Regions from separate parts of the Escherichia marmotae genome, predicted to be linked through region 2. Evidence: predicted binding sites of a transcription regulator. Region 2 holds the regulator's gene; each other region holds the start of a gene.
What was found. Region 2 encodes PhoB, which activates phosphate uptake and scavenging genes when phosphate is short. Its sites were predicted from a motif close to CTGTCATAAAACTGNCNNAT; they were not measured.
Positions count from the first base shown of each region.

Region 1: the regulator PhoB is predicted to act here: its motif matches at 2,849-2,868, upstream of pstS (phosphate ABC transporter substrate-binding protein PstS).
Region 3: the regulator PhoB is predicted to act here: its motif matches at 3,087-3,106, upstream of uvrB (excinuclease ABC subunit UvrB).

Region 1 covers NZ_CP025979.1:3,275,683-3,280,748, forward strand. Annotated here, with positions in the region: gene glmU (bifunctional UDP-N-acetylglucosamine diphosphorylase/glucosamine-1-phosphate N-acetyltransferase GlmU) at 1-653, shown strand, start outside; gene glmS (glutamine--fructose-6-phosphate transaminase (isomerizing)) at 815-2,644, shown strand; gene pstS (phosphate ABC transporter substrate-binding protein PstS) at 2,955-3,995, shown strand; gene pstC (phosphate ABC transporter permease PstC) at 4,082-5,041, shown strand; gene pstA (phosphate ABC transporter permease PstA) at 5,041-5,066, shown strand, end outside.
Region 2 covers NZ_CP025979.1:2,044,916-2,049,981, forward strand. Annotated here, with positions in the region: gene brnQ (branched-chain amino acid transporter carrier protein BrnQ) at 1-867, opposite strand, end outside; gene phoR (phosphate regulon sensor histidine kinase PhoR) at 1,274-2,569, opposite strand; gene phoB (phosphate response regulator transcription factor PhoB) at 2,627-3,316, opposite strand; gene sbcD (exonuclease subunit SbcD) at 3,506-4,708, shown strand; gene sbcC (exonuclease subunit SbcC) at 4,705-5,066, shown strand, end outside.
Region 3 covers NZ_CP025979.1:1,621,224-1,626,289, forward strand. Annotated here, with positions in the region: gene yvcK (uridine diphosphate-N-acetylglucosamine-binding protein YvcK) at 1-622, shown strand, start outside; gene uvrB (excinuclease ABC subunit UvrB) at 815-2,836, opposite strand; gene bioD (dethiobiotin synthase) at 3,410-4,090, opposite strand; gene bioC (malonyl-ACP O-methyltransferase BioC) at 4,083-4,838, opposite strand; gene bioF (8-amino-7-oxononanoate synthase) at 4,825-5,066, opposite strand, start outside.

The sequences.
Region 1 (5,066 bases), 1.2 Mb from region 2:
AGTCCGAACAGGCTGAAAAACTGCTGTTGGCAGGGGTTATGCTACGCGATCCGGCCCGTTTTGATCTGCGCGGAACGCTTACTCACGGGCGTGATGTTGAAATTGATACTAACGTTATCATCGAGGGTAATGTTACTCTCGGCAATCGCGTGAAAATTGGCACTGGTTGCGTGATTAAAAACAGCGTGATTGGTGATGATTGCGAAATCAGCCCATATACAGTGGTGGAAGACGCGAATCTGGCAGCGGCCTGTACCATTGGCCCGTTTGCCCGTCTGCGCCCGGGGGCAGAGCTGCTTGAAGGCGCACACGTCGGTAACTTTGTTGAGATGAAAAAAGCGCGTCTGGGTAAAGGTTCAAAAGCCGGTCATCTGACTTATCTGGGCGATGCGGAAATCGGTGATAACGTTAACATCGGTGCAGGAACCATTACCTGCAACTATGATGGTGCGAATAAATTTAAAACCATTATTGGCGACGATGTGTTTGTCGGCTCTGACACCCAACTTGTTGCACCGGTAACGGTTGGTAAAGGCGCGACTATTGCTGCGGGTACTACCGTAACGCGCAATGTTGGCGAAAACGCTCTGGCAATTAGCCGCGTGCAGCAGTCGCAAAAAGAAGGTTGGCGTCGTCCAGTAAAGAAAAAGTAATTCTGGCCGGGTAATCCGGCCTCCTGGGATGAAGAGATAACATAATCTCCCGCCCGCAAGCAGTAACTATAAAAATAACCCCACTCTCTACAAGGCTCGGGGCGCCCGGAAAAACGGGCATACAGGTTGACCGACAACGATATCAATCGGAATTAAAAACTATGTGTGGAATTGTTGGCGCGATCGCGCAACGTGATGTAGCTGAGATCCTTCTTGAAGGTTTACGTCGTCTGGAATACCGCGGTTATGACTCTGCTGGCCTGGCAGTAGTCGATGCGGACGGTAATATGACCCGTCTGCGTCGTCTCGGTAAAGTGCAAATGCTGGCCCAGGCAGCGGAAGAACATCCTCTGCATGGCGGAACGGGTATTGCTCATACCCGTTGGGCGACCCACGGTGAACCTTCAGAAGTGAATGCGCATCCGCATGTTTCTGAACACATTGTGGTGGTGCATAACGGCATCATCGAAAACCATGAACCACTGCGTGAAGAGTTAAAAGCGCGTGGCTATACCTTCGTTTCTGAAACCGACACCGAAGTGATTGCGCATTTGGTTAACTGGGAACTGAAACAGGGCGGCACCCTGCGTGAAGCTGTTCTGCGTGCTATCCCGCAACTGCGTGGCGCTTACGGCACGGTAATTATGGATACCCGTCACCCGGATACCCTGCTGGCGGCTCGTTCCGGTAGTCCGCTGGTTATCGGCCTTGGCATGGGCGAAAACTTTATCGCTTCTGACCAACTGGCACTGCTGCCGGTGACCCGTCGCTTTATCTTCCTTGAAGAGGGTGATATTGCGGAAATCACTTGCCGTTCAGTAAACATCTTCGATAAATCTGGCGCGGAAGTTAAACGCCAGGATATCGAATCCAATCTGCAATATGATGCGGGCGATAAAGGCATTTACCGTCATTACATGCAGAAAGAGATCTACGAACAGCCGAACGCGATCAAAAACACTCTTGCCGGGCGTATCAGCCACGGTCAGGTGGATCTAAGTGAACTGGGGCCGAACGCAGATGAACTGCTGTCGAAGGTTGAGCATATTCAGATCCTCGCCTGTGGTACTTCGTACAATTCAGGTATGGTTTCCCGTTACTGGTTTGAATCGCTGGCTGGTATTCCGTGCGACGTCGAAATCGCCTCTGAATTCCGCTATCGCAAATCTGCTGTTCGCCGTAACAGTCTGATGATCACCCTGTCGCAGTCGGGAGAAACCGCGGATACACTGGCTGGCCTGCGCCTGTCGAAAGAGCTGGGATATCTCGGCTCGCTGGCAATCTGTAACGTTGCAGGCTCTTCTCTGGTTCGTGAATCCGATTTGGCGCTGATGACCAACGCAGGTACTGAAATTGGCGTGGCGTCCACCAAAGCATTCACCACTCAGTTAACTGTGCTGTTGATGCTGGTGGCAAAACTGTCCCGCCTGAAAGGCCTGGATGCCTCCATTGAACATGACATCGTGCATGGTCTGCAGGCGCTGCCGAGCCGTATCGAGCAGATGCTGTCTCAGGACAAACGTATTGAAGCTCTGGCGGAAGATTTTTCTGATAAACACCACGCGTTGTTCCTGGGCCGTGGCGATCAGTACCCCATCGCGCTGGAAGGCGCATTGAAGCTGAAAGAGATCTCCTACATTCACGCCGAAGCCTATGCTGCGGGCGAACTGAAACACGGCCCGCTGGCGCTGATTGACGCTGATATGCCGGTTATCGTCGTTGCACCGAACAACGAACTGCTGGAAAAACTAAAATCCAACATCGAAGAAGTTCGTGCGCGTGGCGGTCAGTTGTACGTCTTTGCCGATCAGGATGCAGGATTTGTGAGCAGCGATAACATGCACATCATCGAGATGCCGCATGTGGAAGAAGTGATTGCTCCGATCTTCTATACTGTTCCGCTGCAACTATTGGCGTACCACGTCGCGCTGATCAAAGGCACCGACGTTGACCAGCCGCGTAACCTGGCAAAATCGGTTACGGTTGAGTAATACACAGATGCCCTGCTTTCGCAGGGCATTTTTTCCTGTTATGTTTTTAATCAAACATCCAGCCCACGTCATGTGACAAATCGTCATCTTCGGCTATTTTTTCACTGTCACAGAGTGAAAATTTTCTGTTATCTCTTCTTTATTAATATTTGTAACATACTGAATTTAAATGGTTATTTAAATAAGAGTGAAGGCTTTCTTTCTCTGTCATAAAACTGTCATAAACCTTACATATAACTGTCACCTGTTTGTCCTATTTTGCTTCTTGTAGCCAACAAACAATGCTTTATGAATCCTCCCAGGAGACATTATGAAAGTTATGCGTACCACCGTCGCAACTGTTGTCGCCGCGACCTTATCGATGAGTGCTTTCTCTGTGTTTGCAGAAGCAAGCCTGACAGGTGCAGGTGCAACCTTCCCTGCGCCGGTGTATGCCAAATGGGCTGACACTTACCAGAAAGAAACCGGTAATAAAGTTAACTACCAGGGGATTGGTTCTTCTGGTGGCGTAAAACAGATTATCGCTAACACCGTTGATTTCGGTGCTTCTGACGCACCGCTGTCTGACGAAAAACTGGCTCAGGAAGGACTGTTCCAATTTCCGACCGTGATTGGCGGCGTCGTGCTGGCAGTTAACCTGCCGGGTCTTAAATCTGGCGAACTGGTGCTGGATGGTAAAACCCTCGGTGACATCTACCTGGGCAAAATTAAAAAGTGGGATGACGAAGCGATCGTCAAACTGAATCCGGGTCTGAAACTGCCTTCACAGAACATCGCCGTGGTGCGCCGCGCAGATGGCTCCGGGACTTCTTTCGTTTTCACCAGCTACCTGGCGAAAGTAAATGAAGAGTGGAAAAACAGCGTTGGTACTGGCTCTACCGTAAAATGGCCGATCGGTCTGGGTGGTAAAGGTAACGACGGTATTGCCGCATTTGTTCAGCGTCTGCCTGGGGCAATTGGCTACGTTGAATATGCTTACGCGAAGCAAAACAACCTCGCCTACACCAAACTGATCTCCGCTGATGGTAAACCTGTTGCGCCGACCGAAGAGAACTTCGCAAATGCGGCAAAAGGCGCAGACTGGAGCAAAACATTCGCTCAGGATCTGACCAACCAGAAAGGCGAAGATGCGTGGCCGATCACCTCTACCACGTTCATTCTGGTTCACAAAGATCAGAAGAAACCAGAGCAAGGTGCAGAAGTGCTGAAGTTCTTCGACTGGGCATACAAAACCGGAGCTAAACAGGCCAACGACCTGGATTACGCCAGCCTGCCGGATAGCGTAGTTGAACAGGTTCGCGCTGCGTGGAAGACCAATATTAAAGACAGTAGCGGTAAGCCGCTGTACTAATAAAACTCCAGGCCGGATAAGGCGTTTTACACCGTATCCGGCATTACAAAATGACTTTGTAAACGCGTTTAACTGAAGAGTAACTTATGGCTGCAACCAAGCCTGCTTTTAACCCACCGGGTAAAAAGGGCGACATAATTTTCAGCGTGCTGGTAAAACTGGCGGCGCTGATTGTGCTATTGATGTTGGGTGGCATTATTGTCTCTCTGATCATCTCCTCCTGGCCGAGCATTCAGAAATTTGGTCTGGCTTTCCTGTGGACCAAAGAGTGGGATGCGCCGAACGATATTTACGGGGCGCTGGTGCCGATCTACGGTACGCTGGTGACTTCGTTTATCGCGCTGCTGATCGCCGTCCCGGTGAGTTTCGGGATTGCCCTGTTCCTGACAGAGCTTGCGCCAGGCTGGCTGAAGCGCCCGCTGGGTATCGCCATTGAACTGCTGGCAGCCATTCCAAGTATCGTTTACGGCATGTGGGGGCTGTTTATTTTTGCACCGCTGTTTGCCGTCTACTTCCAGGAACCAGTCGGCAATATCATGTCGAATATCCCGATTGTTGGCGCGCTGTTCTCCGGCCCGGCATTTGGTATCGGTATCCTCGCGGCGGGCGTGATCCTCGCCATTATGATCATTCCGTACATTGCGGCGGTAATGCGCGATGTCTTCGAACAAACCCCGGTGATGATGAAAGAGTCAGCCTACGGTATCGGCTGCACCACCTGGGAAGTTATCTGGCGTATCGTTCTTCCGTTCACCAAAAATGGTGTGATCGGCGGCATTATGCTGGGTCTGGGGCGCGCGCTCGGTGAAACGATGGCGGTGACCTTTATCATCGGTAACACCTACCAGCTCGACAGCGCCTCGCTGTATATGCCAGGTAACAGTATTACTTCCGCGTTGGCGAACGAATTTGCGGAAGCAGAATCCGGTCTGCACGTGGCTGCACTGATGGAACTCGGCCTGATCCTGTTTGTGATTACCTTCATCGTCCTGGCCGCATCGAAGTTTATGATTATGCGCCTGGCTAAGAATGAGGGGGCACGCTAATGGCTATGGTTGAAACACAAACTAC
Region 2 (5,066 bases):
GATGAAGATTAACGCTGCCAGCAGGAAGCTCCCGCCGCCGCCAAAGGTGTGCTGAACGTAAGCATGCAGAATAGCCGCACCGTTTGCGGATTGGTCAACCAACGACGCGCTGTCTGACCCCAGACGGAACAACGCCAGATAAAGCAGAGTTAAACCAACGCCCGCCATCAGGCCAGCCCAGACGGTGTAACGGGTTAGCAGACGCGCTTCAGCAACGCCGCGAGAACGCGCCGCGTTAACAATAACGATACCAAACACCATCGCACCCAGCGTATCCATCGTCAGATAGCCATTAACAAAGCCGTTAGAAAACGCAGCGTTTTGATAAGCCTCAGTCGCGGTGCTAATAGAACCCGCAGGCCAGACAATTGCAGCAACGGACAGAATGACCAGCGCGATAATTTTCAGCGGCGCAAGGAAGTTACCGACGGTATCCAGCAGTTTGCCCGGATAGAGCGAAACCAGAATGACGATAGCGAAATAGACCAGGCTGTAGATAAACAGCGGCAGTGCAGAATCACCCGTCAGCGGCGCAATACCGACTTCAAAGGAGACGGTTGCCGTACGTGGCGTAGCGAACAGCGGCCCCACCGCCAGATAGCAGACGGTTGCCAGTAACACGCCAGCAACTTTACCGATGGGGGTGCTCAGGCTATCAACGCCGCCGCCAACTTTCGCCAGCGCCACTACCGTTAATACCGGCAGACCAACGGCGGTAATGAGAAAGCCAAACGCAGCAGTCCAGACGTGTTCGCCCGCCTGTAAGCCGACCATAGGAGGGAAAATAATGTTACCTGCGCCGACGAACAACGCAAATGTCATAAAGCCCAGAGCGATAATATCGCGCGATCTTAATTGATGGGTCATAAATCATACTGCCTGTGGATGTGGTGTTGTAACGTTAAATTTTTGTGCCAATCCCTGGGGATGATACAGCGGTATTTTTAAACAATTTCAGCGGGAAATACTCCCAACCTGACGCGGCGAAGAATAGTTTTTCGATTTACCGCTTGAATGCAGTCAGTATGACAGCACCTGAAGCGCAATTTAAACGCTTATAACGTTTTAAAGCAAGATGGGATCTAAAAACCAGAGGGATATAACGATAAGAAATCACTAACCAGTATAAAACGCTATTTCAGCGAAAAAGTCATGGCTAATCATGCGAACAAAAAATCACCAACCCTTGTAAGATTTAGCGCTTATTTTTTGGCTGCAAAGAAAAAAAGCCAGCGTCGGCTGGCTTATGGCAACAAAAAATGACAAAGGCAGATTAATCGTTGTTTTTGGCAATTAAACGTTCCGGCAGAACAAAACTGAAACGCGTACCTTTGCCCACCGTACTGTCAATATTCAGGCGGCTTTCGTGGTGATTCACCGCATGTTTAACAATTGCTAACCCCAGTCCGCTACCACCGGTTTGTCGGGAACGCGCTTTATCAACACGATAAAAACGCTCGGTCAGCCGTGGAATATGCTCCGGTGCGATACCCGGCCCATTATCTTCAACACTAAACTCGGCACCGTGCGGCACTCGCTGCCAGCGCACCGTGATATGTGTACCTTCTGGCGTATGATTCACCGCGTTATAGACCAGATTCGAAATCGCACTGCGTAGCTGATCTTCATTGCCAGACACTTTTAGGTCATTATCTATTTCAAAGGTAAATGTCTGTTTGTGCTGACTCAGAGTCTGGGCTTCACGCTCAACGACACGCAGCATCATAGGTACATCAACCTTTTCATTGAGTAACTGTGTTGGCGCAGCTTCAATTTTCGACAGCGTCAGCAACTGCTTCACCAGTCCTTCCATTCTCTGGGTTTGCTCGCGCATTGTGTGCAACGCTTTTTCACGTACCGCACCTTCCAGCGGCTGCTCATGCATCATTTCCAGGTAACCCTGCAACACAGTCAATGGCGTGCGTAACTCATGGCTCACGTTGGCAAAAAAGTTGCGCCGAGCCCCTTCCAGTTGATGCATTTGCGTGACATCACGCGCCACCATTAACAGTTGTTTATGCGTATAAGGCATGACGCGAATTTCCAGATGCCGCCCGGTGTTGAGCACCAGATTGAGCGGGCGAGAAAAATCACGCGTTTTCAGATATTGCGTAAATTCCGGATAACGCAGCAGGTTAAGGATGTTCTGCCCGTTATCTTCCGGCCAGCGCAGGCCAAGAGTTTGTTGCGCCAGCCCGTTACACCAGAAGATCCCGCCCTCTTCCGTGGTCAGCACCACCGCATCGGGCAGCGACTCCGCGCCGCTACGAAAGCGTTTGATGAGATTGCCCAGTTCGCGGCGGCGTTTTTTATTACGCAACTGCATCTGGTGTAAGCCATACAGCAGCGGTTCCCAGCTTCCACGCCCGGGTGGCGGCGTCATACTGCGATCCACCCACAGCCACCATGAGAGGCGTAATAAATTCCAGAAATGCCAGATAAGCAGTCCCGTTACCGATGCCAATAAAAACCAGGGCAGATAACCCAAAAAAGCACCCAGGATGAAGGCCGGGAGGCAGCAAAGTAGCAGCTCCAGCACCAGCCTTTTCCACGACAGCCGTTCCAGCACGTAAGATACTCCAGTTATGAACAAACAAGCCTTGCTCTGCGTCCGACGAGCAAGGCGTTAAAAGCGGGTTGAAAAACGATATCCTGTACCGCGCACGGTCTGTACCATGCGGTCATGCCCGCCAGGTTCCAGTGCTTTACGCAGGCGACGAATGTGGACATCAACCGTACGGTCTTCTACATAAACATTGGTTCCCCAGACGTGGTTTAATAGCTGTTCGCGACTGTACACACGCTCGGGGTGAGTCATAAAAAAGTGCAGCAGCTTAAATTCAGTCGGTCCCATCTCCAGCGGTTCTTCGCCCGCCATCACCCGATGAGACGTCGGGTCCAGACTTAGCCCCAGCATCTCGATCACCTCTTCCACCGCCATCGGTGAAATACGGCGCATCACCGCTTTAATACGTGCCACCAGTTCCTTCGGTGAAAACGGCTTGGTGATATAATCATCCGCGCCGGTTTCAAGACCGCGCACACGATCTTCTTCCTCCCCTCTGGCGGTCAACATCACCACCGGTATATCCCGGGTCATCGACTCACGCTTCAGATGTTTGATGAACTGGATACCGGAGCCGCCGGGTAACATCCAGTCGAGGAGAATTAAATCCGGCCAGGGTTCATTCAGTTGGTTCACAGCACTGTCATAATCTTCCGCTTCGACCGGCTGAAAGCCATTTTGCTCGAGCACGAAGCAGACCATTTCGCGAATTGGAGCTTCATCCTCTACGACCAGAATACGTCTCGCCATGATTTGCCCTGTTGTAATAAATAGATTGCGATCATCAATGCGACGTCATTATGCGTCAGATTTATGACAGATTTATGAAAAGAACGTCGCACTCCCCTTCAGGTTATTGATTTCCGTGGCGCAGAAAAAAGCAAATAAGACACCTGATTGGGTATAATCGCGCCTATGCTTTTTCGCCAGGGAATTGTTATGCGCATCCTTCACACCTCAGACTGGCATCTCGGCCAGAACTTCTACAGTAAAAGCCGCGAAGCTGAACACCAGGCCTTTCTTGACTGGCTGCTGGAGACAGCGCAAACCCATCAGGTGGATGCAATTATTGTTGCCGGTGATGTTTTCGATACCGGCTCACCGCCCAGCTACGCCCGCACGTTATATAACCGTTTTGTTGTCAATTTACAGCAAACAGGCTGTCATCTGGTGGTACTGGCAGGAAACCATGACTCAGTAGCCACGCTGAATGAATCGCGCGATATCATGGCGTTTCTCAATACCACCGTGGTCGCCAGCGCCGGACATGCGCCGCAAATATTGCCTCGTCGCGACGGAACGCCTGGCGCGGTACTGTGCCCTATCCCTTTTTTACGCCCGCGTGACATTATTACCAGCCAGGCGGGACTTAACGGTATTGAAAAACAGCAGCATTTGCTGGCAGCAATCACCGATTATTACCAACAACATTATGCAGATGCCTGCAAATTGCGCAGCGATCAACCTCTGCCCATCATCGCAACGGGGCATTTAACGACCGTTGGCGCGAGTAAAAGTGACGCCGTGCGTGACATTTATATTGGCACGCTGGACGCGTTTCCGGCACAAAACTTTCCGCCGGCCGACTACATCGCGCTCGGGCATATTCACCGCGCGCAGATCATTGGCGGCATGGAACATGTCCGCTATTGCGGCTCTCCCATCCCACTGAGTTTTGATGAATGCGGCAAGAGTAAATATGTCCATCTGGTGACATTTTCAAATGGCAAATTAGAGAGCGTGGAAAACCTGAGCGTACCGGTAACGCAACCGATGGCAGTGCTGAAAGGCGATTTGGCATCGATTACCGCGCAACTTGAACAATGGCGTAATGTGCCACAGGAGCCGCCTGTCTGGCTGGATATTGAAATCACTACCGATGAGTATCTGCATGATATTCAGCGCAAAATCCAGGCATTAACCGAATCACTGCCTGTCGAAGTATTACTGGTGCGTCGCAGTCGGGAGCAGCGCGAGCGTGTGTTAGCCAGCCAACAGCGTGAAACACTCAGCGAACTTAGCGTCGAAGACGTTTTTAATCGTCGTCTGGCACTGGAAGAACTGGATGAATCGCAGCATCAACGCCTGCAACATCTTTTCGCCATGACGTTGCAGACCCTCGCCGGAGAACACGAAGCATGAAAATTCTCAGCCTGCGCCTGAAAAACCTGAACTCATTAAAAGGCGAATGGAAGATTGATTTCACCCGCGAACCGTTCGCCAGCAACGGTCTGTTTGCCATTACCGGCCCAACCGGCGCGGGTAAAACCACGCTGCTCGATGCCATTTGTCTGGCGCTGTATCACGAAACGCCGCGCCTCTCCAACGTTTCGCAATCGCAAAATGACCTGATGACCCGCGATACTGCCGAATGTCTGGCGGAAGTGGAGTTTGAAGTGAAAGGCGAGGCCTACCGCGCATTCTGGAGCCAGAACCGGGCGCGTAACCAGCCGGACGGTAATTTGCAGGTGCCACGCGTAGAGCTGGCGCGCTGCACAGA
Region 3 (5,066 bases), 420 kb from region 2:
CGGAAACTTGATGTTAAAGGCGCTGGATCACCTTAGCGTGCGGCCTCTGGAAGCCATCAATTTAATTCGTAATCTGTTGAAAGTGGACGCGCAATTAATTCCGATGTCAGAGCATCCCGTTGATCTGATGGCCATTGACGATCAGGGGCATGAAGTTTATGGCGAGGTCAATATCGACCAGTTAACTACGCCAATTCAGGAATTGCTCTTAACCCCGAATGTGCCCGCAACGCGTGAAGCGGTTCATGCTATCAATGACGCAGATCTGATCCTTATCGGACCTGGCAGTTTTTATACCAGCCTGATGCCAATTCTGCTGCTTAAGGAAATAGCACAGGCATTACGCCGCACGCCAGCGCCGATGGTTTATATCGGCAATCTGGGGCGTGAATTGAGCCTGCCTGCGGCGAATCTGAAGCTGGAAAATAAGCTGGCGATTATGGAACAGTATGTCGGGAAGAAAGTGATTGATGCCGTAGTCGTTGGGCCGAAAGTGGATGTTTCTGCGGTCAGCGACAGAATAGTGATTCAGGACGTACTGGAGGCCAGCGATATCCCCTATCGCCATGACCGCCAGTTGTTACATAACGCACTGGAAAAGGCGTTACAGGCATTGGGTTAACGGGAAGCCGGAAGAGAATTCCGGATTCATATTGCTGACAAAGTGCACGTTATCCATGCCGGATACGGCCTACAAGCCGCGCAAATTCAATATATTGCAGAGATCATGTAGGCCTGATAAGCGTAGCGCATCAGGCAATTTTGCGTTCTCATTAGCCTCAAACAAGAAGAACATTCCTGCTTCTTCATCTCGTCACGACGCGGCAATAAACAGCTCACGCAACTGATGCAACTGGTCACGGATTTGCGCCGCCTCTTCGAATTCGAGGTTTTGCGCATGTTTCATCATCTGCCCTTCCAGCTCATGGATTTTCTGCTGCAACGCTTTTGGCGACATATCCATCGGCACATTATCCGGCTCAACAATCGGGCGCGATTTCCCTCTGCCCTTCGCTTTGGTTTTGGCAATGTTCTGCCCCAGCGCCAGGATATCGACCACTTTTTTATTAAGACCTTGTGGCGTAATACCATGCTCTTCGTTGTACCGCTGTTGTTTCTCACGACGACGTTCCGTTTCGCCAATCGCTTTCGCCATCGACGGGGTTATCTTATCACCGTAGAGAATCGCTTTGCCGTTGATGTTACGCGCCGCACGGCCAATGGTCTGGATCAGCGAACGTTCTGAACGCAGGAACCCTTCTTTGTCAGCATCGAGGATCGCCACCAATGAGACCTCCGGCATATCCAGACCTTCACGCAGTAAGTTGATCCCCACCAGTACGTCGAACTCGCCCAGACGCAAGTCGCGGATAATCTCCATACGCTCAACGGTATCAATGTCGGAGTGAAGATAACGCACGCGCTCACCGTGTTCTTCCAGATATTCCGTTAGATCTTCCGCCATTCGCTTGGTCAACGTCGTCACCAGAACGCGTTCGTTAATTGCCGCACGCAGGCGAATCTCCGAAAGAAGATCATCGACCTGGGTCGCTACCGGACGCACTTCGATAATCGGATCGAGCAAGCCAGTCGGGCGCACCACCTGATCCACCACGTCACCACCGGATTTCTCCAGTTCGTAATTACCTGGAGTCGCAGAAACATAAATCGTTTGCGGAGCCAGCGCTTCAAACTCCTCAAATTTCAGCGGACGGTTATCCAGCGCCGATGGCAATCGGAAACCATACTCCACCAGAGTCTCTTTACGCGCCCTGTCACCGCGATACATTCCGCCAATTTGTGGAATGGTGACGTGAGATTCATCGACCACCAGCAGACCATCGGCAGGCAGGTAATCAAATAACGTCGGCGGTGGTTCGCCAGGTCCACGCCCGGAGAGAAAGCGCGAATAGTTTTCAATCCCCGAACAGTAGCCCAGCTCATTCATCATCTCCAGATCAAACTGGGTTCGTTGAGTCAGACGCTGCTCTTCCAAAAGTTTATTGTTTTCCAGCAGCACTTTGCGTCGGTCCGCCAGTTCTGTTTTGATCTCTTCCATCGCCTGCACAATGCGTTCACGCGGCGTAACATAGTGCGTTTTCGGGTAGATGGTAAAACGTGGGACTGTTGAAACGATTTGCCCGGTTAATGGATCAAACAACGACAATCGTTCAACTTCTTCATCAAACAGCTCCACGCGTAGCGCAATGTCGTCGGACTCCGCCGGGAAAATGTCGATCACTTCACCACGCACGCGGAAGGTCCCGCGCTGGAATGCCTGGTCATTGCGGGTATATTGCAACTCCGCCAGGCGACGCAGGATCGCACGTTGGTCGATAATCATGCCGACCGTGAGGTGCAGCATCATTTTGAGATATAAATCAGGATCACCCAGACCATAAATAGCGGAAACTGACGCAACAACAATAACATCCCGCCGCTCCAGCAACGCTTTGGTTGCTGAAAGACGCATCTGTTCAATATGTTCGTTTACCGAGGCATCTTTCTCAATAAACGTATCAGAGCTTGGTACGTAGGCTTCCGGCTGATAGTAGTCGTAGTAGGAGACGAAGTATTCCACCGCGTTTTCCGGGAAGAATTCTTTCATCTCACCATAAAGTTGCGCTGCCAGCGTTTTGTTGGGTGCCAGCACCATCGTTGGGCGTTGCAGATCAGCAATGACATTAGCAATGGTGAAGGTTTTCCCCGACCCCGTCACACCGAGCAGAGTCTGGTGCGCGAGGCCATCCTCCAGCCCCTCTTTGAGGCGGCGAATCGCCTCCGGCTGATCGCCAGAAGGTTTGAACGCGGAATTCAGTTTGAATGGTTTACTCATGAGTCGCTACCTGAAGGAGTGGGCGGGCAGGTGTGTAATTTTACTCGTCATGATTAATAATGCCAACAAATAACACTGGATAAAAAAACAGGCTCACACCACAATATCTCTGTTACGCCGTAAACTAAGGTGTCAACCGTAGGCAAAATTGACGCAGTGACGAGATAAAACGCCAGTGTTGCAGGGTTATCCCCAGAGCAATGGCTTTTTTAACATTTGTCAAGATGGCTGATGACGGATTTATTGCAGGAGATGACACTTTCCTGACAGCCATTGCATTTATCTAACCAATTAAAAAATAACATATATTTCCTTAAGCCGTCTTTAGCGCCAATTTGCGTGCAGGCCGCGTATTCTCTCGCTTACATTACGTTTTCTAACTCTAATGCACATGGTTATCCACAGGAATAGTGGATAACTGCCTGCAGCCCCTATGTCCAGCCGCCTGGGCAATTCCCATACTAATCGTATAATGCAGGGGTAAAAATTTTTTCGCGATTTTTTTAGCCTTTGATTGGTTAAATTACGGACGACTGAAAACGCCAGCTCGCTCGCAATTCAACCAATTTTTTGCTACTTCAGTGAAGTGAGAGTGATATATCTTCCGGTTAACGCACTTTCTGGATTTTCCTCAAGCCAGGGGATTTCCCCCAGCAGCGGTGCAGGAATCATTCGTGTGAGAGTGGCCATATATTCGCCATGCCGTTTGCCTGGCGGCGTGACATCGTTTGCCACCCAGCCTGCGAGAGTGAGTCCAGCCTGCTGTACTGCCTGTGCTGTCAGCATCGCGTGATTAATGCAGCCCAGTTTTATCCCAACGACCAGAATCACCGGCAGTTGTTCGCTCTTCACCCAATCGGCAAAAGTGAAAGTAGCAGAAAGCGGCGTAAACCAGCCACCAGCACCTTCCACTAACACCCAGTCAGCCTGTTGCCCCAGCGCGCGTAATCCGGCGCTCATTACCTTCGGCTCAATCGGTCTACCCTCTTCCGCGCTGATGATATGTGGCGAAGTAGGTTCAGCGAAGGTGTAAGGATTTACCGTAGCGTAATCCAGGTGCAAGCTGCTGTTGCGCTGTAACGCCAGCGCGTCGCTGTTACGTAAACCTTCTGCAGTCATTTCGCTGCCGGAGGCCACCGGTTTATAACCTGCTGTCCGGTAACCTGCAGCCTTAGCGGCCTGTAAAAGCGCACAACTGGCAACGGTTTTCCCCACTTCGGTGTCCGTCCCGGTAACAAAAAAGCGTTTACTCACGAGTAATCACTCCCAAAAAAAGATGATAAGTCAGAGGGTATCGCCCCTGTTGTTGCGGCCAGGCCAGTTGCAATCGCTGTAACTGTGAACGTGTTAATACTCGCTGGTCGCGCCCTTCGTGAAGATGCGTTGCACCAATACCTTTCAGTGAACGCATGGCGCTGAGTGCGTCATCAAACCACAGCGTAATGGGTTGAATATTGTATTGATGACGAAAACCTTTCAACGCCCGTTCAATTTCTGCTGGCGGTAAAAAGTGATTAGCGTGGGGGCGTGCGTCTACAGCCTGCCATGCCTGATGTAGCTCTGGTAATGAGCCTTGTGCCAGGGTGGTAAACGCCACAATTCCGCCAGGACACACTACCCGATAAAGCTCGCGTAATGCCGTAGATAATTCAGCGCACCATTGCACGGCAAGGTTGCTCCACGCGAGATCAAACGTCGTGTTCGCCAGCGGTAAGGATTCGATATCCCCCGTCAGGTAATGATGTGCGGCATCCTGCTGACGTGCCTGTACAAGCATAAGCGGAGAGAGATCCAGTGCCGTCACCTGTGCGCTACGTTCACGCCAGCGGCGGCTCATCCAGCCAGGCCCGCAACCAGCGTCCAGCACCCGGGCGTACTGGCGTTGCGGGAGCATTGCCAGTAAGGCGTCGGCACTCTGGCGCTGCAACTCTGCGTGTTGCTCATACTGTGAGGCTGCCCGACCAAATGCCGCCGCAATGGCCTGCTTATTAACCGTTGCCATGCAGCACCTCCAGCAGACGGTCGATATCCGGTATTTCATGCCCTGCGGTTAAAGTCAGGCGCAGCCGCGCGGTGCCAGCGGGTACGGTTGGCGGGCGAATCGCCGTCACCCAGCAACCTTTCTGACGCAGGTTTTCTGCCAGGCGTAGCGCGCGAGCGTTATCACCAACGATTAATGGCTGGATGGCACTGCATGAGTCCGCGAGAGTAAATGGCGAACCCTGTACTC